2 regions of the Microbacterium sp. UCD-TDU genome follow, and region 2 is predicted to be linked to the other one. Evidence: riboswitches for the same ligand, from Rfam matches in the RefSeq annotation. Region 2 holds a riboswitch; the other holds the start of a gene.
The links. A riboswitch is a leader RNA that binds a small molecule or an ion and turns the genes downstream of it on or off. The one in region 2 is predicted to bind thiamine pyrophosphate.
Positions count from the first base shown of each region.

Region 1 (15,445 bases), on a different contig from region 2:
CCACTGATGCCCACCGGCGGCGTGAGCCCCGACAACCTCGCCGCGTGGTTCGCCGCCGGCGCGGTAGCGGTAGGCGCCGGGGGCGACCTCGCGAACGGCGCGTCGATCAAGGCTGCCGACTGGGCCGACATCGAGCAGCGCGCTGCACGGTTCGCGGCGGCTCTCGCCGCCACGCGAGGCTGATCGCCCCGCACCCGCCGCCCCAGGAGGCCACTGTGATCGACGCCACCCGTGATCTGCTCGCCGCAGCGCGCGGTGACGACGCGATCGTCGCCGAGCTCGAGAGGTGATCGCGCTCGATCCGTGGGCCTGGTCGGCGCTCGCCCTGGCCGCGGTGACGATCGGCATCTCGAAGACCGCGCTGCCCGGCGGCAGCATCCTCGCGATCGCGCTCTTCGCGGCGGTCCTGCCCGCACGCACCTCCACGGCGGCGATGCTGCTGCTGCTCATGGTCGGCGACGTGTTCGCGCTCATCGCCTACCGTCGGCATGCGCATTGGCCCACGCTGCTGCGTCTGGCCCCGGCGGTCATCGCCGGCCTCCTGGTCGGATTCGCCTTTCTCGCGCTGGCCGGCGACGGCATCGTCCGTCGTGCGATCGGGGTGATCCTGCTGCTGATGATCGCGGTGACGCTGTGGCGCCGGTGGCGGCAGAGCAGGGCGGACGCCGCGGCTCCGCCGTCCGGTGGCATCGTGCTCGCCGGCACCTACGGCACGCTCGGCGGCTTCACCACCATGGTCGCGAACGCCGGCGGGCCGGTCATGTCGATGTACTTCCTGGCCACACGCACCCCGGTACAGGTGTTCCTCGGCACGTCGGCATGGTTCTTCGCCATCATCAACGCGATCAAGGTGCCGTTCCTCGCGGGCCTGGGATTGTTCGAGACACCCGTGCTGCTGATGGATGCCGCCCTCGCCCCGCTCGTCGTGGCCGGTGCGCTCCTGGGTCTGTGGGTCGCGCGGAAGATGAATCAGCGGGTGTTCGACCGCATCGTGATCGTCCTCACGATCGTCGGCGCCGTATACCTGCTGTTCTAGCGAGACCTCCGCGTCTCAGTCGAGGAAGATGTCGGGGAAGAGCGCGTCGTCGGGCGTGCCGGGGATCGCGGCGTAGCCGGAGAAATCGGTGACGCCGTCGGCTTCGAGCACGTCCTCGACGATGAGCGTCTGGCCGGTGAACGACGCCGCGGGCTTGAGCAGCACGGCGTAGGCGGCATCGGCGTAGATGTCGGGGGTGCGGCTGGCGGCCATGACCTTGTCGCCCCCGAGGAGGTTCTGCACCGCGGCGGTCGCGATCGTGGTGCGCGGCCAGAGCGTGTTGGCGGCGATCCCGTCGCGCGCGAACTCGGCGGCGAGGCCGAGCGTGACCATGGTCATGCCGAACTTGGCGAGCGTGTACCCGGTGTGCGCGCCGAGCCACTTCGGGGTGGGGTTCAAGGGCGGCGACAGCGACAGGATGTGCGGGTTCTCGGCATCCTTCAGGATCGGCACCGCCGCGCGCGAGAGCATGAACGTTCCGCGCACGTTGACATCCTGCATGAGGTCGTACTTCTTGGCGTTCAGGTCGAGCGAACGCGAGAGGTCGATCACGCTGGCGTTGTTGATCACGATGTCGATGCCGCCGAACTCACCCTGGGTCTTCATGACCGCCTCGGTGATGTCGTCGTCGTCGCGCACGTCGCCGACGATCGGCAGGGCCTGGCCACCCGCCGCACGGATCTGCTCGGCGGCGGTGTGGATCGTGCCCTCGAGCTTCGGATGCGGGGTGTCGGTCTTCGCGAGCATCGCGATGTTCGCGCCGTCTGCTGCGGCCCGCAGCGCGATCGCGAGGCCGATGCCGCGGCTGCCGCCCGACATCAGGATGGTCTTGCCTGCAAGGGACATGGGTTCTCCTGGGTTCTCGATCGCGAAGGGGAAAGGCAGCCGCGGGGTCAGCGCGGCGCCATGCGGATGGCGCCGTCGAGGCGGATGGTCTCGCCGTTGAGATAGCCGTTCTCGACGATCTGCTGCACGAGCACGGCGTATTCGTCGGGGCGGCCGAGCCGCGACGGGAAGGGGACCTGCTGGCCCAGGGAGTCCTGAGCGGCCTGCGGGAGACCCATCAGCATCGGCGTCTCCATGATGCCGGGAGCGATCGTGCAGACCCGGATGCCGTAGCGGGCGAGCTCGCGCGCCACGGGGAGGGTCATCGCGTGCACGCCGCCCTTGGATGCGGAGTAGGCGGGCTGGCCGATCTGGCCGTCGAACGCGGCGACGCTCGCGGTGTTCACGATGACGCCGCGTTCCTCGTCGTGCAGCTCGTTCGTGGCGATCACGGCAGAGGCCTGCGAGATGACGTTGAACGTGCCGACGAGGTTGATGCGGATCACGCGCTCGAAGTCGGCGAGCACGGCGGGATTGCCGTCGCGGTCGAGCACCTTCGCGGGCGGAGCGATCCCTGCACAGTTCACGACGACGCGCAGCGGAGCCGCCGCCTGCGCGGCCGCGACGGCCGCCTGCACCTCATCGGCGTTCGTCACATCCGCCGCGACGAAGAGCCCGCCGAGCTCGTCCGCGATCTCGGCACCCTTCGACGAGGCGAGGTCGATGATCGTGACGTGCGCTCCCGCGGCGACCAGCCGACGCGCCGTGGCGAGTCCGAGCCCCGAGGCCCCACCGGTGATGAGTGCACCCTGTCCGCTGATCTGCATCTGATGTTCTCCTTCGAACGTCGTCGTGCGACATGCATTGATGGAACGCAGTATCAGCCTACGTGGTTCTTGGTTTCACCACGACCGGGGGAACTGCATCGAGAGCGAGCCTACGACACCGCCTGGATCGATGGCAGGATCCCGCCCATCGTGGTCGGGCAGGATGGACGGATGAGCATCCCCTCCACCTCCGTCGACGTCCCGGTGCGGGTTCGCGAGCTCGCCCGCGGCGCCGCGCTCACCCCGGTCTGGCTCAACGGGATCGGGGGGCTGACCTTCCGCACCGACGACGGCCGGTACATCAAGTGGGGGCCGCTCGACGACGAGGCGAACATGCGCGACGAAGCCGAGCGCATGAGGTGGGCGCGTACCTGGATCTCGGTGCCCGAGGTGCTCGAGCAGGGCCAGGATGACGCGCACGAGTGGCTCGTGACGGTCGCGATCGATGCCAGCAGTGCCGTCGACCCTCGCTGGGCCGCCGAAGCGGAGACCGCGGTGCGAGCGGTCGGCGTCGGCCTTCGCGCGCTCCACGATGCGCTGCCGGTGGCCGAGTGCCCCTGGGAATGGAGCACGCACCAGCGGATCGCCGACGCCGCGCAGCGCGGCACGGTCGTGGCCGGAGACCTGCTCCAGGCACCTCCGATCGACCGGCCGGTGGTGTGCCACGGAGACGCCTGCATGCCCAACACGCTTCTCGACGCCGACGGACGCCCCACCGCGTTCGTCGATCTCGCCGCGCTCGGAGTCGCCGACCGCTGGGCCGACATCGCCGTGGCGTCGATGAGCACGATGTGGAACTTCGGCACCGGATGGGAGGACACCCTCATCGAGGCGTACGGCGTCGACCCCGACCGCGAACGGCTCGCGTACTACCGGCGGCTCTGGAACGAGACCTGACCCGGACCTCTCCGAGGCGGCCGTCGAGGCCGTCGTGCACCGTCTCGATCCGCCCGGCGGCACCCGGATGATCGTCTCGAGGAGTAACGTCACTTCTCGTGTTGACCCTCCCCGCCCCGGCGCGTCGCCTCCCGCGTCGACGGGGCTTCGCCCCCGCCCAGGCGATCGCCCTCGGCTTCGGGGCGGCGATCCTCGTCGGCACCGCGCTTCTGATGCTCCCGTTCTCGTCGCGCAGCGGCGTCTGGACGAACTTCGTCGATGCGCTCTTCACCTCGACCTCTGCGGTGTGCGTGACGGGACTCATCGTGGTCGACACCGCGACCTACTGGAGCCCGTTCGGCAAAGTCGTGATCCTGCTCCTGATCCAGCTCGGCGGGCTCGGCATCATGCTCTTCGCGGCCCTGATCGGCTTCGCGCTCGCTCGCAAGCTCAGCGTGCGTTCACGGATCTTCGCCGGCACCGAGACGAAGTCCACGGGTGTGGGCGACATGAAGCGCACCGCGATCGGCATCCTGATCACGACCGTGATCATCGAGGCGGCGGTCGCGACGGTCCTGTTCGTCCGCTTCTGGACCGGCTACGACTACGACGTGGGCCGAGCCGCCTGGCACGCCGTCTTCCACGCCGTGTCGTCCTTCAACAACGCGGGGTTCGCGCTGTACACCGACAGCCTGATCGGGTTCGTGTCCGACCCGTGGATCTGCATCCCGATCTGCATCGCGATCATCCTCGGCGGGCTCGGCTTCCCCGTGCTTCGTCAGTTCCGGAAGGAGTTCAGGAACCCGCTGCACTGGTCGATGAACACGCGGATCGTGCTCGTCGCCACCCTCGTCCTGCTCACCCTCGGCACGGGGTTCACTGTGGTCGTGGAGTGGGACAATCCCGGAACGCTGGGACCGCTCGATCCCGCCTCCCGCATGCTGGCGGGGTTCTTCCATTCGGTGCAGGCCCGCACGGCCGGTTTCAACTCCGTGGACACGTCGCTCATGCACGATGAGACCTGGCTCGTCACAGATGTGCTGATGTTCATCGGAGGTGGACCGGCAGGCACCGCCGGCGGCATCAAGGTGACGACCTTCGCCGTCCTTCTGTTCATCATGTGGACCGAGTTCCGCGGCGGGACCGCGGTGAACGTGTTCGGCAAGCGGCTTTCGCGTTCTGTGCACAGGGAGGCCATCACCGTGGTGATCGTCGCCCTCGCCGCGGTGATGAGCGCAGTGATCGCGATACTCGCGATGACGGATCTCGACCTCGATCGCGTGCTCTTCGAAGTCGTCTCGGCATTCGGTACGGTCGGCATGTCCACCGGCATCACGGCCGATCTGCCGGCGGCCGCGCAGCTCATCCTCGTTCTCCTGATGTTCCTCGGCCGGCTCGGACCGCTGACGCTGGGTTCCGCACTGGCCCTGCGCCAACGGCAGACGGCGTATGAGCTGCCCAAGGAGCGCCCGGCGATCGGCTGACCGGTCTCCCCTGCACGATCGTTCGACGACAAGGACACCACATGACCAAGTTCCTCTCCTTCACCCCTGACGCCCGACGCATCGCCGAAGCCGATTCCGTCGCGGTGATCGGCCTCGGACGCTTCGGGACCTCCCTCGCGCTCGAACTGATGTCGTCGGGCACGGAGGTCCTCGGCATCGACGCCGACGAGGACATCGTGCAGTCCCTCAACGGCGAGCTCACGCAGGTGGTCAGAGCAGACTCGACACGGCTCGACGTGCTCCATCAGCTCGCGGTCGGAGAGTTCGATCGTGTCGTCCTCGCCATCGGCAACGACATCACCGCGTCGATCCTCACCGCGTCTCTGCTGCTCCAGCTGCAGGTACCCGTGATCTGGGCCAAAGCGGTCGACGAGCAGCACGGGGCGGTCCTCGAACAGCTCGGCGTGCATCGTGTCATCTATCCGGAGAAGGACATGGGCCGACGCGTCGCCCATCTCGTGCGCGGCGCGGCCGCCGACTACCTGGAGATCGACCGCGGCTACGCGATCGTGAAGACCGTCGCACCCCGGCACCTGCAGGGCATCACCTTGCGAGAGGCCGCCGTGCGCAGCACGCACGGGATCACGGTGGCCGCGTATCGACCCGAACGAGGGGAATGGCGAAACGCCGAGGCCGACACCGTGCTGGGCGAAGGAGACACCGTGCTCGTGGTCGGTCCGACCACGAAGGTCGAGAGGTTCGCGCAGTTGCGTTGACTCAGGCCGAGGGGCCGAGGATGAAGTTCCATGCCCCGGTGACGACGGCAGCAGCGACCGCTATGCCGGAGATGGCCGCGCCGACGGCGAGCAGCAGCCATTCGGCCGCCCCGAAGCGTGACTCTCGCGCCCAGGTGCGCCGGCCCGGCGCCCCGAAGCCCCGCGCCTCCATGGCCGTCGCCAGTTTGGCGCCGCGGCGGATGGAGAGCACGAGCAGGGCGAAGGCCATCCCCAGGAAGCGACGGATGCGGCCGCGATCGGCCACACCCCTGGCCCGACGCGCCAGCTCGAGCGCACGCCAATCGTCGAGGAAGAGGCCCACCATCCGGAGGCCCGCGAGTGCGCCGAGCACGAATCGGGCGGGCAGACGGACGATCTGGCCGAGACCGTCGGCGAGGTCGGTCGGATCGACGGTGATGAAGAGCACGACCGACGGCAGCGCGATCGCCAGCACACGCAGCATCGTCGCGAGCGCCAGCGCGAGCGATCCCTCGCTGATGCGCAGCACGAACCAGTCGACGTAGACGACGCCGCTGGTCTGACCGTAGAGCGCGATCGTGAGACCGGTGAGGGGCGCTGCGAGCCACACCGGCCAGGTGCGCACCCAGAACTCGCGCCAGCCGATCCCGGCGAACAGGAACAGCACGAACTCCAGAGCGAGAGCGACGGCGGCCGAGACCGGATCGAGAGTCAGGATCAGGGGTACCGCGATGAGCGCGCTCACCCCGAGCTTGGCCACCGGGTTGACCGTGGCGAGCGCTCCGGTGCGTGCGCGCGTCTCGAGAAGGCTCATGACGCACCCCCCAGCTCGAACCGCGCGGCGTGCAGGGCGCGCACGACCTCGAGGTCGTGCGTGATCGTGACGATCGCCGCACCCTCGTCTCGGAGCGCGGCGAGCATGGCGACGAGTTCGGCCCAGGTGCGGGCATCCTGCCCGAAGGTGGGCTCGTCGAGCACGAGCACGCGCGGTCTGGTCGCGATGGCTGCGGCCACCGTGAGCCGGCGCTTCTCACCGCCGGAGAGCGTGTACGGGTTGGCGGCGGCGAGGTGCGCCAGACGCAGACGGGTGAGCAGCTCGTCGCTGCGAGCGGTGATCTCGTCGTCGTTCATGCCGAGCGCCCGTGGCCCGACGGCCAGTTCCTCGCGCACGGTCTTCGCGAGCAGCTGATGCTCCGGCTCCTGGAACACCATGCCGATGCGGGTCAGCAGATCCCGTGAACTCCAGCGGATCGGCGCGGACTCCGCTCCGTTCGCGAGGAGCGCGGATGCCTCGACCGCGCCACTCGCCGGAGGAAGGAGCCCGGCGAGGGTCAGACCAAGCGTCGACTTGCCCGCCCCGTTGGATCCGGTGATCGCGAGCGCCTCCCCCGCGTGCACGTCGAGGTCGATACCGGTGGCGACAGGACGCCCCTTGACGCGGGCGACGGCCAGGTCGCGCGCCGAGAGCAGGGTCTCCCCTGGCGGCCAGAGCGGGGGCGGCGGCGCGGCGGGAGGATGCCCCGGCACCCAGACGCCGTCCGCGGCCAGCTGCGCACCACGGACTCCGAGGACTTCCGCCGGTGCACCGTCGGCGACCACACCGCCGCTCCCGATCACGATCACGCGCGTGATGAGCGGCAACCAGACCTCGAGGCGGTGCTCGACGACGATGAGCGTCGACGGCTGAGCCTGCAGCATCCGCTCCACGGCATCGCGCACCTCGATGACCCCGGCGGGATCGAGATTCGCCGTCGGTTCATCGAGCAGCACCAGACCCGGCCCCATCGCCAGCACCCCGGCGAGCGCCAGCCGCTGCTTCTGCCCACCGGACAGGGCCTTGGTCGGGTGCCCGAGCGGCACATCGAGGCCGACGGCCTCCAGGGCCGCCTCCACCCGCGGCCAGATCTGCGCTCGCGGCACTCCGAGGTTCTCGCAGCCGAACGCCACGTCATCGCCCACTCGCGCGAGGATCACCTGGGAGTCGGGATCCTGCAGCACGAGCCCCGCACGTCCGCGGGTGGCCACGGCAGGACCGCCGTCGACGATCAGCGTGCCCTCGCTCTCGCCCTCTTCCTCACCCCCGAGCACGCCGGCGAGGCCGTGCAGCAGGGTCGACTTGCCCGCACCCGACGCACCGAGCACGAGCACCCGCTCACCGGGCTCGATGCGGAAGGAGATGTCGCGCAGCGCCCAGGCGAGGCGACTCGCGTGCCGCCACCCCCAGCCGCGGGCCTCGACGGCGGCGGGGGCCGTCTGGTCGGCCGACATCAGACGCGGACGCGCGCCTCGCGCCCGGAGCCGAACCGGTCCAGGGCCCCGGTCGCGGCGATGCCGCGCGCCAGCACCCAGGAGAGGGCACCCGCGATGACGGCACCCGAGATGACCGTGCTGATCAGGTAGATGATGGTGAAGGCGGGGCCGGAGCCGGCGTACCAGAGCACGAGATTGTTGATGCCACCGGCAAGGGCGGCACCGGCTCCTGCGAGGATCGCGACGGGCAGCGACCAGCGGCGGTAGAAGAAGAGCAGGAAGACCAGCTCGGCGCCGAGCCCCTGCACGAGTCCGGCTTCGAGGGTGAGGAACCCGCCCCACTGGTTGCCGATGAGCGCCGAGACGACCGCCGCGAGCAGCTCGACGTAGATCGCCGCCCCGGCCTTGCGGATGATGAGTCCGCCGAGCACGCCGGCGAAGAGCCACGGGCCGTCGAGGAGGCCCTGGATGCCGGGGAGCAGCGGCTCGAGCAGTGCCTTCGGCCCGAGGTACCCGACGTTCCAGGCCAGGAAGATCAAGCCGGCTGCGACTCCGAGGACGCTGGCGACGACGATGTCGACGATCCGCCAGCGCAGGTAGCTCCGGCCCGGGGTGTTCCCCTGCGTCTTCGCGGTCGCGGATGTGGACGTGGACGTACTCATCTGAACTCCTCCCTGCGCTGGCATGACCCAGATCAGGTTCGACGGTCGAAGCGCGATTCGCTCCCTCTCAGCCCGGCTCGCCGGACTCCCGTGGTTGTGCTGACGATCCTACCGCCGGCGACACCCGCACGGCGACAAGGCCGCGCACCGCGGAACTCGCCCGGGATTGGGTACCGTAAACGAGTGACCGCTTCAGATCCCGCCGACGAGGCGACGGGCGTCGTCGGCGACGACGGCCCGGCGAACGCCTCCCCCTCCGGACCTGTCGATGCTGCGGCAGCCGGTTCGGTGCTGACGGCCGAGCAGACGTCGACACCCGCGCTCGCCGCGGAGCCGGTGGTCGCGCCGGATCCCGTCGTGCCTGATCCCGTCGCGCCGGATCCCGTCGTGCCGGAGGAGCAGGTGGTGTCGCCGGAGCCGGCGACCCCCGCCCTGACCAAGCCGCCTTTCGTTCCCCGCGAGCCCGTCGCCGCAGAGACCTCTGACGACGCCCTCGCCCTGCTGGACGGCGCGTCACCCCGGTGGGCGGATGACACGACCACGGCCACAGCTCTGACCTGGGTGGACACCGCGACGGTCGCCGCCGGCACCGACGCCGCGACTCTCGACGAGACGTCGGAAGCCGAACCGACGGACGGCCTGCTGCGGGGGGCGCGTCTTCGTCCGGCCATCGCCCGCCCCGGGATCCTGGTGCCTCTGGCCACGCTCGTCGGCATCGTCGCCGTGTACGCCGGCACCACGCTGCTGTGGCCGTTGCACGAGGTGCCGCCCACGGTGCAGTCGGTCGAGTTCGCGACGACGCCCGCCGCCGCCGCCACGGTCACCTGGCCGACCGAGGGCGCCGGCGCCGTGGGGATCGCCGGCATGGGCACCGCGGCATCGATCCCCGATGCGGTGAGCATCGCGAGCATCACCAAGGTGGTGAGCAGCCTGATGGTGCTCGACCGGATGCCGCTCGCGCTCGGCGAGCAGGGCCCCGAGTTCTCGTTCACCCGTGCCGACAGCGTGAAGTACTGGGACTACCGCCGCAGCGACCAGTCCGCCCTCGATGTGCCGATCGGCGGCGTTCTGACGGAGTATCAGCTGCTGCAGGGCACGCTCATGGGCTCGGCGAACAACTACATCGACCGCCTGGCGACCGAGATCTGGGGCTCCGATCGCGAGTTCGCCCGTGCGGCAGAGGTCTGGCTGCGAGAGCGCGGGCTCACCGGCATCACGGTGGTGACGCCATCCGGCTTCGACGAACGCAACGTCGCCACCCCCGAGGCTCTGATCGCCCTCGGTGAGCGCGCCATGCAGAACCCGGTCTTCGCACAGATCGTGGGGACCAGGTCGGTCGATCTCCCGGGTGCCGGCACCGTCGTGAACACGAACGGAATGCTCGATGACCCCGGTGTCGTGGGCATCAAGACCGGCACGCTCGTGGGCTGGAACCTGCTCACCGCGAAGGATGTGGTCATCGGCGACACGACCGTGCATCTCTACGCCGCGGCCCTGAACCAAGCCGGCAACGACCAGCGACTCGCCCTCACCCGCTCCCTGTTCACCGAAGCGGAAGCCGCACTGGAGGCTCAGGCCCCGGCCGTCGCGAAGAACACGGTGGTCGGTCAGGTCACCACCCCCTGGGGCGAGAAGGTCGACGTCATCACCGAGGCCGACGCCGACGTGGTGCTCTGGAACGGGGCGACCGCCACGGCCACGGCGGACTTCGCCCTCGGCGACGAGCGCGAGCAGGACGACGCGGTGGGGACGCTGACCACAGCCGGTCCCCTCAACACCATCACGACCCCTCTGGTGCTGGCCGAAGACGTCGAGGGTCCGAGCCCGTGGTGGCGTCTGACCCACCCGCTGGAACTGCTGGGCATCACGACCGACCGCCCCTGACCGCTCTCTCCGCTCGCGCGTCTCCCGGTCGCGTCGTGCGCCTCCCGGTCGCGTGACCGGCACAGGACGACGCCCCACCCCGCGTGAGCGGAATGGGGCGTCGTTCTGGGATGCGTCCGCAGATCAGGAGCGGCGGGCCGAGCCGTCCGCTCCGTCTTCCAGCAGAGCCTGAGCGGCCGCCGTCTCCGCGGCCGGCACCTGGGCACCCACCGAGGATCCGGCCACGGCGGCAGCAGCCTCCGCAGCGGCGCCTTCGGCGTCGGTGGCCTCGCCCGTGACGACGACCGGGGTCGCCCCGGTGAGAGCGTCGTCGGCGTCGATGTCGGTCGCCGCCTGCTCGAACTGCGACTGGTACAGACGCCAGTAAGCGCCCTGCGCGGCGATCAGCTCGTCGTGCGTGCCCTTCTCCACGATGTCGCCGTGCTCCATCACCAGGATGAGGTCGGCGTCGCGGATCGTCGACAGACGGTGCGCGATCACGAACGACGTACGTCCTTCACGGAGCGCGGCCATCGCGTGCTGCAGCAGCAGCTCGGTGCGGGTGTCGACCGCCGAGGTGGCCTCATCGAGGATGAGGATCGACGGCTGCGCGACGAAGGCTCGCGCGATGGTGATGAGCTGGCGCTCACCCGCCGACACGTTCGCTGCATCCTCGTCGAGCACCGTGTCGTAGCCTTCGGGGAGGGCGTGCACGAAGCGGTCGACGTACGTCGCTCTGGCGGCGGCGAGCACCTCTTCATCGGTCGCGGTGGAGCGTCCGTAGCGGATGTTCTCGCGGATGCTGCCGGCGAACAGCCACGGGTCCTGCAGCACCATGCCGGTGCGTGAGCGCAGCTCGTCGCGGGTGACCTCGGCGATGTCCTGGCCGTCGAGCATGATCCGCCCGCCGCTGAGCTCGTAGAAGCGCATGATCAGGTTGACCAGCGTGGTCTTCCCCGCCCCGGTCGGACCCACGATGGCGACCGTCTGCCCTGGCTCGACCCGGAACGACAGGTCACGGATGAGCGGACGCTCCGGCGTGTAGGAGAACGCGACGTTCTCGAACTCGATCACACCCTTGCCCTCCACCAGATCGGGAGCGTCGGCGTCATCGGCCTCCTGCTCGTCGGCGTCCAGCAGCTCGAAGACACGCTCGGCCGATGCCGTTCCGGACTGCACGACCGCGGCCATGCCACCCAGCTCGGAGAGCGGCTGCGTGAACTGCTGCGAGTACTGGATGAACGCCTGCACGTCACCGAGACGGAGCTGACCGTTCGCGACCATCAGACCGCCGAGCACCGCGATGCCCACGTAGCTGAGATTTCCGACGAACATCATGGCCGGCATGATGATGCCGGAGAGGAACTGCGCCTTGAAGCTCGCCTGGAACAGCTCTTCGTTCTCGACCTGGAACCGGTCAAGCGCATCCTTCTCGCGTCCGAAGACCTTCACCAGCGCGTGGCCCGAGAATGCCTCCTCGACACGGGCGTTCAGTCGACCGACCTTGCGCCACTGCGTGCCGAAGGCCTTCTGCGAGCGCGGACCGATGATGCCGAAGATCACGCCCATGAGCGGCAGCGTGACCAGGGCCACGAGCGCGAGCTGCCACGAGATCGAGAACATCATGACGAGCACGCCGATCACGGTGAGCACCGAGGTGAGGGCACCGGAGAGCGACTGCTGCATCGTCTGCGTGATGTTGTCGATGTCGTTGGTGACGCGCGAGATCAGCTCGCCGCGCTGCACCTTGTCGAAGTAGGCCAGCGGCAGGCGGTTGATCTTCGCCTCGACGGACTCGCGCAGTCGCCACATGGTGCGGACCATGATCACGTTGATGACGTAGCCCTGGATCCAGGTGAGGAAGGCCGCGGCGACATAGATCCCGAGGACCGCCGCGATGACGAGCCGCAGCGCGTCGAAGTCGACGCCCTGGCCGACGGTGAAGTCGCCCAGCGCACCGACCTGGTTCGCGAAGTCGTCTTGGCCGCCGGCTCGCAGGGCCTCGACGACGACGTCCTGCGACGTGCCGGCGGGGAAGCCGGGGAACCCGTCGGTCGGCTGTCCGAGCTGGATCGAGATGAAGCCCTTGTAGACGAGGTTCGTCGCTTCGGCGAGCACCTTGGGCGCCGCGACCGTCAGGACCACGCCGATCGCGCCGAGGATCGACACGAAGACGAACCAGATGGCCGACGGCTTCAGCAGCCCGATCATGCGCGCGAAGCTGGGGCCGAAGTTGTCGGCCTTGCCGGGTGCGACGCTGTCCCAATCGCCGGAGTTCTGACGCGCCTGCTCGGCGAGCTCGGCCTCGTACTTCTCCTCGGCGCTCAGCTCGACCTCGGCCACGGCGGCCGCCGCTTTGCCGCGGCCGCGCCTGGCCCTGGTCTTGTCGTTTTCCTGCGCGCTCATGCGTCCACCCCCAGCTGCGACTCGACGATCTCTCGGTAGGTGTCGCTCGTCTCGAGCAGTTCCTCATGTGTGCCGACGCCGACCATGGTGCCACCGTCGAGCACGACGATGCGATCGGCATCCGTGATCGTGGAGATGCGCTGCGCGACCACGATCTTCGTCACGTGCGGGAGCTCGCGCCACAGTGCCTGGCGGAGCCGGGCATCGGTCGTGAGGTCGAGGGCCGAGAACGAGTCGTCGAAGACGAGGATCTGCGGCTGGTGCACGATCGCACGGGCGATCGCGAGCCGCTGACGCTGACCGCCGGAGACGTTCGTGCCGCCCTGGGCGATGCGGGACTCGAGGCCGTCGGGCATCTCTTCGACGAAGTCGCGGCCCTGAGCGATGTCGAGTGCGTGCCAGAGCTCTTCGTCCGTCGCCTCCTCGCGGCCGTAGCGCAGGTTCGACGCGACGGTGCCGGTGAAGAGGAACGGACGCTGCGGCACCAGGCCGATGCTGTCCCAGAGGGACTCGACGTCGGCTTCGCGCACGTCGGTGCCGCCGACATGCACGGCACCCCCTGAGACGTCGAACAGACGCGGGATGAGCGAGACGAGGGTCGTCTTGCCCGATCCGGTGGATCCGACGATCGCGACCGTCTCGCCCGGCTGCGCGGCGAAGCTGATGCCGGTGAGCACCGGGGAGTCGGCTCCGGGGTAGGTGAACTCGACGTCGTCGAGTGCGACGGCACCGGGGGCCGGGAACTCCGTGACGCCGTTCTCGGGGCGGACCAGAGTGGACTCGGAGTCGAGCACCTCTCCGATGCGCTCGGCCGAGACCGCGGCGCGCGGGATCATCATCGCCATGAAGCTGGCCATGATGACGCCGCCCATGATCTGGCCGATGTACTGCATGAAGGCGAACAGCGTGCCCACCTGCACCGTGCCGTTGTTGACCTCGATGCCGCCGAACCAGATGACCGAGACGACGGTGACGTTGAGGATGAGCATGAACAGCGGGAACAGCAGCACGAAGAGCGAGCCGACCTTGCGCCCGACCACCATGATGTCGGTGTTGGCGCCGCGGAAGCGCTCCTCCTCGATGCGCTCGCGCACGAAGGCGCGCACGACGCGGACACCCGTGAGCTGCTCGCGCATGATGCGGTTGACGTTGTCGAGCTTGCCCTGGTAGCTGCGGAACAGCGGCACCATGCGCCCGATCACGACGGCGGCCAGGATCAGCAGCAGCGGCACCGAGACGGCGATGAGCCAGCTCAGGCCGACGTTGGTCTGGACGGCGAAGATGATGCCGCCGATCGCGAGCAGCGGCGCCGTGACGAGCATGGTGGCGCCCATCATCGCGAGCATCTGCACCTGCTGCACGTCGTTCGTGTTGCGGGTGATGAGCGAGCCGGCACCGAACTGCGAGACCTCGCGCTCGGAGAAGCCGCTGACCTTGCCGAACACGTCGGCGCGGATGTCGCGGCCGGCGCCCATCGCGGCGCGCGCGGCGAAGTACGTCGCGGTGACGGAGGCGATGATCTGCCCCAGCGAGACCGCGAGCATGAACAGACCGGTGCTCCAGATGTACGCGGTGTCACCGCGGGCGACGCCCTTGTCGATGATGTCGGCGTTCAGGCGCGGGAGGTACAGGGTCGCCGCCACGCTGGCGAGCTGGAAGACCAGCACCGCGAGCAGCAGCCATCGGTATCGCGAGAGATAGCGGAGGAGAATTTTTCCCAGCACAGGCGGACTTTCTAGGAAGGATGAAGCGGCGGATTTCTCGGCAGACGGATGCCGACCGACAATCGGCCACAAGACAGAGTGCCACGATCCACGGACATTCGTATCCCCCTCACGGTGGACCTTCGCTCACAGCGAACCGCCTCCCGCTCCGATCAGCGGTTTCTCCGCGCGGACGAACGACGAGCGTGCCGAGCATCCTCCCCTCATTTGTATTTACTCACTGATACAACTTGTGATAGACATGTGACACAAAGAGGACGGACTCCCATGCTCACGACCATCGCATCCCCGATCGACACCGGCCAGCGGATCGAACCCGGCCCGTGGCTGTTGGACCCGTGGCAGCTGTTCGGTGCTCTCCTCTCGATGCCGTGGGTGTCGCTGATCGTCGCGGCGATCATCGCGATCGCGGTCACCGTCTCGCCGCGCTGGCGTGCACGGAGCGAGAGCCGCGCGCGCCTCACCCCGACCTCATCCGGCGGGGTCTTCGCGCGCTACGCGCCAGAGCACCGCGTCCTCGGTCTCGTCGCGATCTCGGTGATCGTGCTCTTCGTCGCCGAGAACCTGATCACCCGCTACGCCCTGAACCTCTACGACGTGGTCTCCTGGTGGCGATACGCGACACCGGTGTTCACGGCAGGGGCGGGCGTCGCCGTCCTGCTGTCCCTGATCGTCACGAGGGGCAGCAGGCCGGCCGAGCGGCCCGTCGTGTCCCCGCGTCGCACCTGGCTGAGCTTCAGTTCGCGCATCGGCTCGGCCGGCGCCGCCGTGGCTCT
Region 1 is NZ_KB454446.1:923,321-938,765, forward strand. It holds gene D514_RS27355 (bifunctional 4-hydroxy-2-oxoglutarate aldolase/2-dehydro-3-deoxy-phosphogluconate aldolase) at 1-183, shown strand, start outside; gene D514_RS27360 (sulfite exporter TauE/SafE family protein) at 287-1,036, shown strand; gene D514_RS27365 (NAD(P)-dependent oxidoreductase) at 1,052-1,882, opposite strand; gene D514_RS27370 (SDR family NAD(P)-dependent oxidoreductase) at 1,930-2,688, opposite strand; gene D514_RS27375 (aminoglycoside 3'-phosphotransferase) at 2,860-3,585, shown strand; gene D514_RS27380 (TrkH family potassium uptake protein) at 3,684-5,048, shown strand; gene D514_RS27385 (TrkA family potassium uptake protein) at 5,090-5,785, shown strand; gene D514_RS27390 (energy-coupling factor transporter transmembrane protein EcfT) at 5,787-6,578, opposite strand; gene D514_RS27395 (ABC transporter ATP-binding protein) at 6,575-8,032, opposite strand; gene D514_RS27400 (ECF transporter S component) at 8,032-8,676, opposite strand; TPP riboswitch at 8,667-8,778, opposite strand; gene D514_RS27405 (D-alanyl-D-alanine carboxypeptidase family protein) at 8,860-10,560, shown strand; gene D514_RS27410 (ABC transporter ATP-binding protein) at 10,684-12,945, opposite strand; gene D514_RS27415 (ABC transporter ATP-binding protein) at 12,942-14,669, opposite strand; gene D514_RS27420 (hypothetical protein) at 14,937-15,445, shown strand, end outside.
Region 1: it holds a riboswitch for thiamine pyrophosphate, as region 2 does, so the genes downstream of both, D514_RS27400 (ECF transporter S component) here and thiM (hydroxyethylthiazole kinase) in region 2, are expected to answer to the same signal.

Region 2 (15,445 bases):
GATCATCCCCGACTCGAGCTTCGGCAGCATCTCGATGAGCGCCTCCGATGTCAGATGCGAGACGAGCGAGTCACGGTGGGGCCAGTCGGCGTAGAGCCCCGGCACATCCGTGAGGATCACGAGCTTGCGCGCGTGCAACGACACCGCGAGGGCGGCGGCTGCGGCATCCGCGTTGACGTTGAGCGACTGACCGGGGTGGTCGAGGTCGGGCGCGATGCTCGACACCACCGGAATGCGCCCGGCTGCGAGGTGGTCGAGCACGGGGGTCGGATCGACCTCGACGACATCGCCGACGCGTCCGAGGTCGACCTCTTCCCCGTCGATCACGACACCGCGGCGGCGTCCGCCGAAGAGGCCGGCGTCTTCACCGCTGAGACCCGTCGCGATAGGACCGTGCGAATTGATCTTGGAGACGAGCTGCGGGTTGACCTGGCCGGTGAGGACCATGCGCACGACGCTGATCGCCTCGGTGTTCGTGACGCGGTAGCCGCCCTTGAACTCGCTGGGGATCTCGAGACGCTGCAGCATGTTCGAGATCTGCGGACCGCCGCCGTGCACGACCACCGGCATCACTCCGACGTAGCGGAGGTAGGCGATGTCCTGCGCGAAGGCGTCTTGCAGCTCCTCCGACACCATCGCGTTCCCGCCGTACTTGATGACGACGATCTGGTCGCGGAACTTCTTCAGCCACGGCAGCGACTCGATGAGGGTGGTGGCCTTCTGCGCGGCGACCTCGGCCGGGGTGTCCTGGATGTCGGTCATGAGGCGTACGCGCTGTTCTCGTGCACGTAGTCATGGGTGAGGTCATTCGTGAGGACGGTGGCCGTCGCCTCGCCGACCTTGAGGTCGATCACGAGGTGCGTCGCGCGCGGGGTCAGGTCGACCTCTTCGCGAGGACGGTCGGGACCCCCTTCGGTGCATACCCGGACGCCGTTCATCCAGACGTCCACGTCGTAGGGGTCGAACTGCGCGCTCGTGGTGCCGATCGCCGCGAGCACGCGTCCCCAGTTGGGGTCGTTGCCGAAGATCGCGGCCTTGAAGAGGTTGTTGCGCGCGACGGAGCGGCCGACCTCGACGGCGTCCTGCTCCGACACCGCGTGCTGCACCTCGATCGTGATGTCGTGGCTCGCGCCCTCGGCATCTCCCTGCAGCTTGACCGCGAGCTGCTGGCACAGCTCGGTGAGCGCTGCGGCGAAGTCGTCGAGGTCCGGGGCGACGTCGGATGCGCCGTTGGCGAGGAGGGTCACCTGATCGTTCGTCGACATGCAGCCGTCCGAGTCGAGCCGGTCGAACGTCCGGCCCGTCGCGCGTCGCAGCGCCTCGTCGGCCTGAAGCGGCTCGAGGACCGCATCGGTGGTGAGCACCACCAGCATCGTGGCGAGGCCGGGTGCGAGCATGCCCGCGCCCTTCGCCATGCCGCCGATCGTCCAGCCGTCGCGGCTGATGACCGCGGTCTTCGCGACCGTGTCGGTGGTCATGATGGCGTGCGCTGCGCTCTCGCCGCCATCGGCGCTGAGCTCCGCGATGGCCTGCGCGGTTCCGGCGAGCACCCTGGCACGGAACGTCTCATCCCCGGTGCCGATGAGACCCGTCGAGCAGATCAGCACGTCGCCGGCGCTCACGCCGAGGAGTTCGGCCGCCTTCTCGGCGGTCTGATGCGTGGTCTGGAACCCGAAGGAGCCGGTGAAGCAGTTCGCCCCTCCGGAGTTGAGCACCACGGCCTCCACCACGCGGTCGGCGACGGCCTGCTGCGACCAGATGATCGGGTTGGCCTTGGCCCGGTTGCTCGTGAAGACGGCGGCGCCGACCTTGCGCGGTCCACGGTTGACGACCACGGCGACGTCCGGCTTGCCGGTCGACTTGAGCCCTGCGGCGACTCCGGCCGCTTCGAATCCTGCGGGGGCGGTGACGCTCACGGCGCGACTCCGTTCACTGAGAGGGCGCGGGCCTCGGGAAGCCCCAGCGCGATGTTCATGGATTGGATGGCTGCTCCCGCTGTGCCCTTGACGAGGTTGTCGACGGCGGTGACCACGGTCACCCTGTTCGCGGCACGATCGATGGCGAGGCCGATCAACGCGGTGTTGGCGCCGAGCACATCGGCCGTGCGCGGGAAGCGGCCCTCCGGAAGCAGGTGCACGAAGGTCTCGCCGGCGTAGGTGCTCTCCCAGGCGTCGCGGATCTGCGCGTCGGTCGCGCCATCGACGATCGGCGCCGTCGAGGTGGCGAGGATCCCCCGGGACATCGGCACCAGCACGGGGGTGAACGAGATACGGATCCCATCGGCATCCGCGCCGGAAGCCGCAGCGAGCGCCTGACGGATCTCCGGGATGTGCCGGTGCGTCCCCCCGACCGCGTAGGGGTTGGCGGTGCCGAGGATCTCGCTGCCGAGGAGGTTCGTCTTGAGGCTCTTCCCCGCCCCTGACGGGCCGACGGCGAGCACCGACACGATGTCCGAGGGGTCGATCACTCCGGCGGCGACGCCGGGAGCGAGGCTGAGGCTCACGGTCGAAGCGTTGCAGCCGGGCGCGGCGATGCGCGTCGCTGCACGGAGGTGCTCGCGCTGCTTGACCCCGCCGACGACGAGTTCCGGCACGCCATACGTCCACGGATCGTGGAAGGCGCCGCCGTAGAACGCATCCCAAGCCGAAGCCGAGGTGAGCCGATGATCGGCCCCGGCATCGATCACGAGCGGGGCATCGCCCAGAGCGTCGGTGTACTGCCCCGACTGCCCATGCGGGAGCGCGAGGAACACGATGTCGTGGCCGGAGAGGATCTCCGGCGTCGTGTCCTGCAGGGTCAGGTGCGCGAGGGAGCGCAGGTGCGGCTGGTGGTCGACGAGAGGCTGTCCGGCGTTCGAATGCGCCGTGACGGTGCGGATCTCCATGTCGGGATGGTCGGCCAGGAGGCGCAGAATCTCGCCGCCTGCGTAGCCGGATGCGCCGGAGACGGCGACGGAATACGTCATGCTTCTACCTTAACGGTCGGGCCCGCGAGGAAATCGGGGCCGGGGACGGGGCCGGAGGCGGCGACACCGGCACTCGACCGCCGTGCGGGCACAGGCAGGAGGGCGGGGTCGCCTACAGTCGGCGGCCGCGGCGTCGGCGCACAGCGATGACGCTCGGAGCGAGCGTCGAAGAAGCGGTGGCGGCCGAAGGCATGTCGCGACAGTAGCGCGGCCTCGGCAGCCACCGCAAATCCGCTCCGTCATCTGAGACGCTGCGGCCCCATCGGCGCGGCGAAGAAGGCCAGCTCGTGCGCGCTCGACGCCTCGAACGCCCGGCGCATGCGTGCCCGTGTTCCGGGATCCGCCTGTGCCGCGGCGTCGGCGACGTAGGCGATCGCCCTCCGTGTGGCCTCCTCGAATGCCGGATCCGCGTAGGTCGCGAGCCACGAGGCGTACGGATGCCCCGCATGTCGCGCGTACTCCCCTAACTCCCCCGCGTGCAGGCGCCGTCCGAGATCGGTGTAGAGCCAGAAGCACGGGAGGACAGCGGCGATGACCTCCGTATAGTCGCCGCCGAACGCGACGGAGCGCAGATGGTCGAGGTATGCGGTCGTCGCGGGTGCCGGCTCTGCCGCGAAGGTCGCCGCACTCACTCCGTGCGCGGGGGTGAGCCACGAGGCGTGCAGCTCGAGCTCGCCCACGATCGAGCCGTGCGCGGAGTCCGCCCAGAAGGCCTGCCCATCGGATGTCGGTGCCAGCCGCGCCGCTTCGGCGAGCACACGCGCGTACTCCCGCAGATACAGCGCGTCCTGTGCGAGGTAGAACAGGAACGGCGCGCGCTCCAGCGTCCCGTCGGCGAGCGCGCGGATGAACGGCAGCTCATCGATCCCCGTGCGGATCTCGGCGATGCCCCGCCACCATTGCGTGGCGACGTCGCCCGCCGCGGGTCGGGTCTCGGCGCCCCCACGTTCCCAGAGTCCGGCGAAGTGGTTGATCGGCCCGTGTCCACGCCCCACGCGCAGTGCGTCTCCTGCGCGCAGGGACTCGCGGAGCCAGTCGCGCGCGGCGCTGACGGCATCTTCGGGCTCTTCGCCACGAGCGAGCAGGGTCGCGAGCGCGGACGACAGCGAGCAGCCGGTGCCGTGCGTGTTGCTGGTCGGGATCCGGGGGCCGGTGAACTCCTGGCGAAGCTCCCGCCGCGCATCGACCAGCGCATCGGGGGCCTCGTCGCCGGGAAGGTGGCCGCCCTTGACGAGCACGGCTGCTCTCACCTCGGCGGAGAGCTGCTCGGCTGCCGAGATCGCATCGTTCCAGTCGGTGATGTCACGCCCGGCGAGCACCGCCAGCTCGGCGAGGTTCGGGGTCACGAGCGTCGATAACGTGAGGAGATCGCGCAGCGCCCGTTCCGCGTCGGGATCCAGCAGCCGGTCTCCCGAAGTGGCCACCATCACGGGATCGAGCACGACGACGGGCGGACGCACAGCGTCGAGCCAGGCTCCCACCGCGCGGATGACGTCGGCGTCGGCCAGCATCCCGATCTTCACCGCATCGATCACGATGTCGTCCGAGACCGCGTCGAGCTGCGCGCGGAGGAACTCTACGGGCGGAACGTGCACCGCCCGCACGCCCCGCGTGTTCTGCGCGGTCAGCGCCGTGAGCACGGCCATCCCGTATCCCCCGTTGGCGGCGATGGACTTGAGGTCGGCCTGGACACCCGCACCGCCCGAGGGGTCGCTTCCGGCGATGCTGAGCACCCTCGGGACGGAGCCGCCGAGCCAGCGTCGCCGGAACTGCCGGGCGGTGGTGGCGGGATCGTCGGCGGCACACAGCGCCGAGACCACGGCGAGTCCCGCCGCACCGGCCTCGCGAAGGGCCTCGGTGTCATCCACGCCGACCCCGCCGATCGCCACGCACGGCAGGGCGCTTCGCGACACGAGGCCGCGAAAGCCCTCCACGCCGAGAGGGGCAGGGTGATCCGGTTTTGTGGTGGTCGGACGGATCACCCCGACGCCCAGGTAGTCGACCGTGCCGGAGGGCAGAGCATCGACCGCATCGAGGTGCGCCGGGCTGTTCGCGGTGAGGCCGATCAGAGCCTCCGGTCCGAGTACCTTGCGCGCACGCAACACCGAGGCATCGCCCTGTCCGAGATGCACGCCGTCGACCCGTGCGCCGCGCTCGCGAGCAGCCACGGCGGCATCCAACCGATCGTTCACGACCAGAAGAGCGCGGCCGTCGATCGCCTGCGACAGTGCGACCAGCTGATCGACCGTCTCGGCGTCGGTCGCGTCCTTGTCGCGAAGCTGCACGATGCGCACGCCGCCGTCGACGGCGCGGCGGACGGTCTCGACGACGCCACGGTCTCCGCAGAGGGCCGCGTCCGTGACGAGGTAGAGCGAGAGATCGGCGTTCACAGGGCACCGCCTTCGACACGTGCGGCAGCTCGGATGTCGTCGGCCCCCACCGCGGCGAGCGCATCCAGCAGGGCGACGGCGAAGCTGCCGGGTCCTGCGGATACCGCTGCCGCTCGCTCGGCGGCGATCGTGTAGACCAGGCTCGCCGAGGCCACGGCGCTGAGCGCGTCATGCGTCGTCGCTCTGGCCGCTCCGAGGAAGGCGGCCATCACCGCGCCGAGAGCGCAGCCTCCGCCGGTCACACGGGTCAGCAGTTCGTGACCGTTGGACACGCGCAGCACCCGCTCCCCGTCGGTGATGAGGTCGACCGGCCCCGAGACCGCGACGACGCCTCCCGTGCTCCGAGCCAGCGAGAGGGCCGCATCAGCCGCGGAGTCCGTGCTGTCGGTGGCATCCACCCCGCGACCGCCGACGCTCAGCCCCGCGAGGGCCAGGATCTCGGAGGCGTTGCCGCGGATCGCGGTGGGGCGGTGCCCGACGAGCTGATGCGCGAGTGCGGTGCGAACCGGGAGCGCGCCGATCGCGACCGGGTCGAGCACCCAGGGCGTGCCGGACGCCGCAGCTCCGGCGACGGCCTCCACAGCGGCTGCGCGCTGTTCGGGCGTGGGCGTCCCCAGGTTGATCAGCATCCCGGAGGCGATGCCGGCGAACATCCCCGCCTCATCGACGATGTCGACCATCGCGGGAGCGGCACCGAGAGACAGCAGGACATTGGCGGTGAACCCGGTGACGACCGCGTTGGTGATGCAGTGCGTCAGCGGAGGCGCTTCGCGCAGCACCCCCAGCAGGGTCGCGGCATCACCGGCGAGGTCGTGGGTGGTCTCAGGACGCAGAAGATCGCTCATCGCGACATCCCTTCGCTAGTACGAACTAGATCAGGTTCGACGGGTCTGTTCTCAGCCGCGGATTGCGGCACCCCGTGTCACTGCTCGCAGTCTAGCGATCGGCCAGCAGAGCCTTCTCCTGCGCCCGCGTGAGTCCGGCCCGACGTTCTCTGTCGACGCCCCGTGTCCGTTCGTCGGCGACGACGCGTCGAACGGTGTCGGCGAGGGGGCGCAGGTGTCCGCCGCTGTCGTGGAATGCGCTGTTCGAGCGGGTCATGAAGCCCGACATCTCAGGAGGAAGCCACAGCGGAAGCGAGAGCGGACCGGCCCAGTGCGCGACGCCGTGTGCTCGCAGCCACTCCTCATCGGCGACGACCGTCTCCCCGGTGTGCCCTGCCTCCTCGCGCACGGTCTGCAGCAGGTCGGCGAGGGGATGCTCGTCCCCGATCGCGTTGACCGCTCCGCTCCGGGTGGCGGCGACGATGTAGGCGGCCACGTCGTCGACGTCGATCACCTGCGCGCTGCGCCTCTCGAGCGGAGGCAGCAGCACGGGCTCCTCCCCCGCTCGGGAGAACGCCGCAGCCCAGTAGCCGAAGCGGTCGCTGGGGTCGCCGTCCCCGACGATGAGTCCTGGTCGCACGATGAAGGCGCGATCCCCCAGCATCATGACGGCGTCTTCGGCCGCCGCTTTCTGCGCGCCGTACTCGTACTCGTCGCCGGGGCGGGCGGCAGGATGCCGCGGCGCCGATTCGTCGGCGCCGACCGTGGCGTCATCGGCGTAGACCGAGAGGGAGGACACGTACGTCCATCGCGCCGTGCGGTCCCCGAGAGCCTCGACCGCTGCCACGACGTGCGCGGCCTGAGAGGAGATGTCGACGACGTGATCCCAGTCCTTCCGCGCGAGCGCGGAGTAGACCTCATGGTCGTCACGGTCTCCGGTCACGAGCACGGCTCCTGCCGGCGCGAGACGCCCGCCCCGGGCCAGACACGTCACGGCCGCTCCGGATTCGAGCCACCTCCGGGCGATCCGCCCGGAAAGCCACCCTGTCCCGCCGAGGATCAGAACATTCGTCATGGCTCCATGCCACCAGCACCCGCTCCCGGAAGGAAGGCCTCTCCGCTCTGGGCAGAGGGCTTCCCTCCGGGACGAGGCATCACTCAGTCGCGGAGCGCTGCTCCGAATCGCTGCGCGGCGACGTCGACACCCGCGAGCTTGGCCGCGGTGGCCTCGGCCGCCGTGAGGGTGCGATCGTCGGCGCGGAAACGCAAAGCGAAGGTGAGGCTCTTGGACCCATCCGGCACGCCGTCTCCGCGATAGTCGTCCACGAGACGCACCGATTCCAACAGCGCACCGGCTCCCTCGGCGAGGGCGGCCTGCACGTCTGCGGCAGGGACCTCGGCGGGCAGTGTGAGCGAGACGTCCTGCGTGGCGGCGGGGAAGGTCGACAGCGATGCGGCGACGACGCGACCACCGGCGAGCGACAGGATGCGGTCGAGATCGAGCTCGAACACGGTCGCACGGCCGGGGAGGTCGGCCCCTTCGGCCACGGCGGGGTGCAGTTCGCCGACGTAGCCGACCTCTTCGCCCGCGACCAGGAGAGATCCTGTGCGTCCGGGGTGGAGTGCCGCGCGCTCGGCCTGCACGACGTCGATCTCGACGCCGGCCGCTGCCGCGATCACGCGGACGGCATCCAGCGCCTCGACGAGACCGGCGGCCTCGGCAGGGCGGCCGGGCTGACGCGGGGCGACGTTACCGGTCAGCAGCGCCGAGACGAACCGGTGCTGCGGAGGGATGGAGGCGTTCAGCTGCGCGAGCGTCTCGTCGGACGGACGCTCACCCAGTGGCGGCACGTCCTCCGTGCCGTACTCCACTCCGGGCTCCGGCAGGAAGACGACACCCGTCTCGAAGATCGCGAGGTCGGTGAGACCCCGCGAGATGTTGCGGTGCGCGGTCTGCAGCAGGCCCGGGATGAGCGATCGACGCAGGTACGGAGCCTGCCCGTCGAGCGGGTTCACCAGACGGATGCTCGGCAGGTGCGCGCCCGAGGCGGATCCGTGCAGGTCGTTCTGCACGTCGGTGGTGAACGGGAACGACGGCGTCTCGACGAGCCCCGCTGCGGCCAGCGCGTCGGCCACCCGGCGGCGACCCTGCTGGTGCGCCGTCAGTCCGCGGCCGGACGGAGGCGTCGGCAGCACCGAGGGGATGCGGTCGAGCCCGTGGATGCGGGCGACCTCCTCGGCCAGCGTCCACTTGTCGGTGAGGTCGGGGCGCCAGGTCGGCGGGATCACGGTCCAGCCGGAACCCTCCTCCGACGCGGTGACATCGGCGCCGATGGTGGTCAGTGCGCCGGTGATCTCGTCGTCGGTGTAGTCGACGCCGATGAGACCCTGCACGAAGCCGGCAGGAAGCTCGATCTCGCCGACGAAGACCTCGGCGAACAGTGCGCCACCCTCTTCGGTGAGCGTGCCTCCGGCGAGCTCGACCATGAGGTCGGCGGCACGGCGGGCGGCGACGAAGGGGATCAGCGGGTCGACGCCGCGCTCGAAGCGCTTGGACGCCTCGCTGGGCAGCTTGTGCCGGCGCGCCGACCGGGCGATGGTCGTCGGGTCGAAGTTCGCGGCCTCGATCAGCACGTTCCGCGTGGTGTCGCTCATCTCGGTCGTGCCACCGCCCATGACGCCGGCGAGGCCGATCGGGCCGGACTCGTCGGTGATGAGCAGGTCTTCGACGTGCAGCGTGCGCTCGACGCCGTCGAGGGTGGTCATCTTCTCCCCGGGGGTCGCGCGACGAACGGTGATGCCGCCGGCGAGCTTGTCGAGGTCGTAGCCGTGCAGCGGCTGACCCAGCTCGAGCATCACGTAGTTGGTGATGTCGATCAGCACGCCCAACGAGCGCATGCCCGCGAGGCTGAGCCGCGCGACCATCCACGGCGGCGTCGGGCGCGAGGGGTCCACGCCGCGGACGACGCGCGTGACGAACTCGCGCGCGCCGATGTTCCCGCGCACGGGGGCGACGTCCTCGACGACGGTGGTGTGTCCGCTGCCGGGCTGCAGCTCGGCGAAATCACGCTCAGCGGGGTCGCGGAAGGCCGCGCCGGTGGCGTGCGAGTACTCACGGGCCACGCCGCGCAAGGAGAAGGCGTAGCCGCGGTCGGGCGTGACGTTGATCTCCACCGCGACGTCGTCGAGACCGAGCAGCGCGATCGCGTCGGTGCCGACAGGCGCATCGATGCCGAGGTCCGAGAGCACGACGATGCCGTTGTGCTCATCCCCGAGGCCGAGCTCGCGGGCCGAGGCGATCATGCCGTCGGACACGTGACCGTAGGTCTTGCGCGCGGCGATCGGGAACGGACCGGGCAGCACCGCACCGGGAAGCGTCACGACGACCTTGTCGCCGGCGACGAAGTTGTGCGCGCCGCAGACGATGCCGCGGATGCCACCGTGCTCTTCGCCGACATCGACCTGGCACCAGTTGATGGTCTTGCCGTTGGACTGCGGTTCGGCTTCGAGCGAGACGACCTGCCCGACGACTACGGGACCCGTGATGTCGAAGCGGTGCACGTCCTCTTCCTCGAAGCCGACGGTCACCAGCGCCGCGAGGACATCCTCGGGCGTGGCATCCGCTGCCAGATCGACGTACTCACGCAGCCACGAAAGCGGGACGCGCATCACACCACCATCCCGTACTGCTCGCTGAATCGGACATCGCCCTCGGCCATGTCGCGCATGTCCTGGACGTCGCTGCGGAACATCAGTCCTCGCTCGATGCCCATGCCGAACGCGAAGCCGCTGTACACCTCGGGGTCGATCCCGGCGGCGCGCAGCACGTTCGGGTTGACCATGCCGCAGCCACCCCACTCGATCCAGCGCGCGCCGCCCTTGAAGGTCGGATGCCACAGGTCGAGCTCGGCGGAGGGCTCGGTGAAGGGGAAGTAGTTGGTGCGGAAGCGCGTCTCGGCCTCGGGGCCGAAGAGCTGCTTGGCGAAGTGGTCGAGCGTGCCCTTGAGGTGTGCCATCGTGATGCCCTTGTCGATCACGAGGCCCTCGAACTGGGTGAACACCGGAAGGTGCGTGGCGTCGAACTCGTCGGTGCGGTACACCCGTCCTGGGCACAGCACGTAGATCGGCACCTCCCGGTCGAGCATCGAGCGCACCTGCACGGGGCTCGTGTGCGTGCGCATCACGAGGTGGCGGGAGGTCGGGTCGACGTAGAACGTGTCCTGTTCCTGGCGGGCGGGGTGGTCGACGTCGAAGTTCAGGGCATCGAAGTTGAACCACTCGTGCTCGAGCTCCGGCCCCTCCGCGATCTCCCAGCCCATGCCGACGAAGATGTCGCAGACCTGGTCCTGCAGGAGGGTGAGCGGGTGGCGCGCGCCGACCCTCGTGCGCGAGGGCACGGCGGTGATGTCGACCCGCTCGGCCTCGAGTCGCGCGGCGACCTCGGCCTCGGCGAGCTCGGCCTCCTTCGCGGCCAGCGCCTGGGTCACCTTCCCTCTCCCCTGACCCACGAGCTTGCCGAACGCGGCCTTGTTCTCGGGGGCGACCTGGCGCATCGAGGCGTTCAGGACCGCGAGCGGCGATCCGTCGGCGACGTGTGCGGCGCGAGCCGCTTTCAGCTCGGCGGTGTCGGCGGCTGCGGCGATCGCCGTGAGGGCGTCGGCGACAGCGGCTTCGACCGCTTCCGGGGTGATTTCAGGAGACTCTGACACGAGAATCGAGTCTACCGGGGGCACGTGGGTGCCTTTGGCGGATCAACGCGTCTTCTCGGACCCGTCTCCCTGCAGGACGATGAGCGAGGTGTTCGTCTCGCCGCCGTGCTGGCGGGGATCCGGCACCGCCGGCCCGGCCTTCGGCGAGCGCTTGGCCCGGCGCTGCAGGCGGTAGGCGATGTAGGACAGCAGCAGACACACGGCCACGTACATCGATCCGCCGACGATCGCCGCGGGGATCAGCGGCGACCCGTAGGGCGCCTGGTTGCCGATCTGGTTGATGACGTAGAGGAGCTCCTGGTACGTGATGATGAATCCGAGCGCGGTGTCCTTCAGCGCGACGACGAGCTGCGCGATGATCACCGGCATCATGGCCCGCACGGCCTGCGGGATCAGGATGAAGTACATCACCCCGGTCTTTCGCAGTCCGATCGCGTAGCCGGCTTCCTTCTGCCCACGGGGCAGCGACTCGATGCCGGCACGCAGCACCTCGGCGAGCACGGAGCCGTTGTAGACGATGAGGGCGATCACGACCGCCCAGTACGGCGGCATCTTCACACCGATCACGGGGAGGCCGTAGTACAGCAGCATCATCAGGATGAGCACGGGAACCGCTCGCAGCACCTCGATGATCCACCGGACGGGCTCGCGCACCCAGGCGTGCTCCGACAGGCGCCCGATGCCGAGCAGGAAGCCGAGGGCGATGGATCCGACACCGGCGACCGCGAATGCGGCCAGCGTGGCCACCAATCCCTCGCCGAACCGGACCCAGACGGCGGAGAACGTGAAGATGTTCCACTTCTCCGCAGAGAACTGTCCCGTGGCGAAGAGTCTCCACACGACCCAGCCGAGCACGGCGAGGACGACGAGGACCGTTGCGGCTCCGATGAGGCGGTTGCGGGCGACGGCACGGGGGCCGGGGACGTCGAAAAGAACGGAACTCATCGCGCGATCCTCCACTTGTTCTCGAGAACGCGCTGCACCCAGGCGAGCAGCAGCACCAGGACCACGAAGACGAGCATGACACAGAGCAGCACGGCCAGAGCATTCTCCCCGCGCTCGCTGAGCGCGGCACGGATGGTGCCGAGGTTGGCGACGGAGAACCCCGCCGCCACCGTGGTGTTCTTCATGAGAGCGATGAGCACGCTCATCATGGGCGGGACGACGGAGCGCGTCGCCTGCGGCAGCACCACATAGCGCATGACCTGTCCGAAGTTCAGGCCGATCGCTCGTGCCGCCTCGGCCTGGCCGACCGGCACGGTGTTGATGCCGGCACGCAGCGCTTCAGCGACGTAGGTCGCGGTGTAGATTCCGAGCGCGGCGACCGCCAGAGGCAAGGGGTTCACCCGCTCCCCCAGCAGGATGGGGAGGCAGAATGCAAAGAAGAACATGACCAGGGTGAGCGGCGTGTTGCGGATCCAGTTCACATAGATGCCGCCGACGGCGCGGGCGATCGGAACCGGCGACACCCGTGCGGCCCCGACGATGAGTCCGAGGACCAGAGCGATGATGCCACCGCCCAGGAACAGCACGATGGTTCCCCACAGTGCCTCTCCCCAGAGGTCGAGGTGGTCGGTGATGACTCCCACAGCTGCTCCTGTCGATTCGAGTTCTCGGATGTTCCCTGCCGATGAGCGGGGCGGTCGAACCTGTCGACCGCCCCGCTGAGATCAACCGACCGGGTCGACCTCGGGCTGCGTCGCCTTGACGCCCGAGGCACCCAGGTTGTTGTCGAAGATCTGCTGCCAGATCTTCCCGCCGTCGGTCAGCTGCGTGTTGAAGTACTCGACCAGCGCGTCGTCGCCCTTGGCGAGTCCGATGCCGTAGCGCTCCTCGCTGAACGGCTCCCCGACGACCTTCAGCTTGTCCGGGTCCTGGGCCGCGTAGCCGATGAGGATCGCCTCGTCGGTCGTGACGGCGTCGACCTGGCCGTTCTTCAGGTCCTCGACGCACTTCGAGTACGTGTCGTACTCCTTGGTGGGCACGTCGGGGTAGTTCGTCTTGATGTTCTGGATCGGCGTCGATCCGGTCGCCGAGCAGACCGTCGTCTCGGCACTCAGGTCGTCGACGCTCTTGATGTCGCTGTCGGCGCCGACGAGGAGGCCCTGACCGGTGACGAAGTAGGGACCGGCGAAGGAGATCTGCTCCTTGCGCTTGTCGGTGATCGAGTAGGTGCCGACGTAGTAGTCGATGTCGCCGTTCACGATGGCCTGCTCGCGGTTCGCGGAGGCGATCGCCTGGAACTCGATCTTCTCCGGGTCGACGCCGAGCGATGCCGCCATCCAGCGGGCGATGTCGACGTCGAATCCGGTGCGGTCGCCCGTCACCGGGTCGAGGTAGCCGAGGCCCGGCTGGTCCTCCTTGACGCCGACCTTGATCGTGCCGGACGACTCGATCCGGTCGAACGTCGGGCTGCCGTCGATGCTGACGTCGGTCAGGACGGTCCACGGGGTGCTGCTGGAGGCCTCGCCCTCGTCGCCGCCCTCCGGAGCTCCTGTGCTGGACGGCGTACCGCTGTTGCAGGCGGTGAGCGCCAGCAGCGCGGCCGCTGCGATTCCGATACCTGCCAGTGTCCGTGTGCGTCGCATGTGCGTCTCCTTCGTGTGCTGTGTGTGCAGGGTCTGTGTGGTCGGTGCGTGGACGTCAGTGCGTGAGGAGCTTCGAGAGGAAGTCCTTGGCGCGATCGCTCTTCGGATGCGTGAAGAACTCCTCGGGAGTCGCCTCCTCCACGATCCGTCCGTCGGCCATGAAGACCACGCGGTCGGCGGCCTTGCGGGCGAAGCCCATCTCGTGGGTGACGACGATCATCGTCATTCCGTCGTGCGCCAGCTCGACCATGACGTCGAGGACCTCGTTGATCATCTCGGGGTCGAGGGCGCTGGTGGGCTCGTCGAACAGCATCACCTTGGGCTGCATCGCGAGAGCGCGGGCGATCGCCACGCGCTGCTGCTGGCCGCCGGAGAGCTGGGCGGGGAGCTTGTTCGCCTGCTGCGCGACGCCGACGCGCTCGAGCAGCATCATCGCCTCCTTCTCGGCATCGGCCTTCTTGATGCCGCGGACCTTGATCGGTCCGAGTGTCACGTTCTCGAGGATCGTGAGGTGGGCGAAGAGGTTGAAGGACTGGAAGACCATGCCGACGTCCGCACGCAGATGCGCCAGACCCTTGCCCTCGGCCGGGAGCTCCTTGCCATCGATGCTGATGCTGCCGCTCGTGATCGTCTCGAGACGATTGATCGTGCGGCAGAGCGTCGACTTGCCGGAGCCGGACGGGCCGATCACGACCACGACCTCCCCCGAGTTGACGGTCAGGTCGATGTCGGTGAGCGCCTGGAAATCGCCGTAGTGCTTCTGGACGTTCTCGACCACGACGAGCGGGGTATCAGAGGTCATCATTTCTCCAAACTAGCCACGTCGGACGCGGGTCTCCAGGCGCCTCGGTGAGATTTACACGTTCGTAATCACCTGATCGCGGCACCAATGCAGCTGTGCATGGGTACCCCGCGGCCCGCCCCCACGGGCCGCGGAATCGTCCTGCTGCAGCACCCCAAAGACAGTTGAGCAGCAGGCGACGATCGTTCGCGATCGACCTCACAATGACAGAGGGTGGGCCCCGGTGTCAGACTTCTTGAGGATTTCTTGAGCAGTCAGCCGCGCAGGTCCCGGTAGTAGTCCACGGCCCCGGGGTGCAGAGGGACGGGACCGGTGAAGATCGCCGAACGACGGTCCAGCAACGCCGCGGTGGGCACCTCCCCCGCGATACGCAGACGCGCGTCGAACAGCCCGGCGAGCACGTCGCGCACGACGGCGTCAGGGGTCGCGGCTGCCGTGACGAGATAGTTGGGCACCGCCATCGTCGGCGCCGAATCCACGAGGCCGTAGGTCCCGGCCGGGACGTCTGCCGGACGGTAGGCGTGCGAGTACCGCTCGTTCACCTCGTTGACCCACTCCTGCTCGATCGGGAGCAGGCGAACCGGCGACCTCTCGGAGAGCTCCGCCACTCCAGGGGTGGGCAATCCACCCACCCAGAAGAATCCGTCGATCTCCCCGCGCTCCATCGCCCCGATCGACTCGCTGAGGTCGAGCTGGGGGTTGCGGACAGACCCGAGATCGACGCCGGCCGCATCCAGCACGCGGGCGGCGATCACGTTCACCCCCGAGTTCTCCGCGCCGAGCGAGATCGTGCGTCCGGCCAGATCGCCGACGTCGTCGATCTCGGAGTCCCCGCGCACCACGACCTGCACGTATTCGTCGTAGAGCCGAGCGAGGGCCTGTACCTCCAACGGCGCGTCGAACGCGCCGGTGCCGGCTACCGCATCGGCCGCAGCATCCCCCTGCGCGAAACCGATCAGTGCCTCCCCCGAGCTGACCCGCAGCAGATTGTCGACGGATCCCGCCGTCTCCTGTGCACCCATCGTGATGTCCAGCGATGCGGACAACTCCTCGGCCAGGTGACTCCCGTAGTCGTAGTAGACGCCGGTGGACCCGCCGCTGGCGATCGAGTACTCCCCATCCGTCCACTCGCTCGCGCGAGGATTGCACGCGGTCAGCACCGCCAGG
Region 2 is NZ_AOSO01000005.1:560,940-576,384, reverse strand. It holds gene argB (acetylglutamate kinase) at 1-762, opposite strand, end outside; gene argJ (bifunctional glutamate N-acetyltransferase/amino-acid acetyltransferase ArgJ) at 759-1,916, opposite strand; gene argC (N-acetyl-gamma-glutamyl-phosphate reductase) at 1,913-2,965, opposite strand; gene D514_RS22725 (bifunctional hydroxymethylpyrimidine kinase/phosphomethylpyrimidine kinase) at 3,205-5,355, opposite strand; gene thiM (hydroxyethylthiazole kinase) at 5,352-6,200, opposite strand; TPP riboswitch at 6,191-6,285, opposite strand; gene D514_RS22715 (NAD-dependent epimerase/dehydratase family protein) at 6,292-7,254, opposite strand; gene pheT (phenylalanine--tRNA ligase subunit beta) at 7,338-9,848, opposite strand; gene pheS (phenylalanine--tRNA ligase subunit alpha) at 9,848-10,888, opposite strand; gene D514_RS22700 (amino acid ABC transporter permease) at 10,931-11,833, opposite strand; gene D514_RS22695 (amino acid ABC transporter permease) at 11,830-12,477, opposite strand; gene D514_RS22690 (glutamate ABC transporter substrate-binding protein) at 12,559-13,476, opposite strand; gene D514_RS22685 (amino acid ABC transporter ATP-binding protein) at 13,532-14,278, opposite strand; gene D514_RS22680 (TAXI family TRAP transporter solute-binding subunit) at 14,533-15,445, opposite strand, start outside.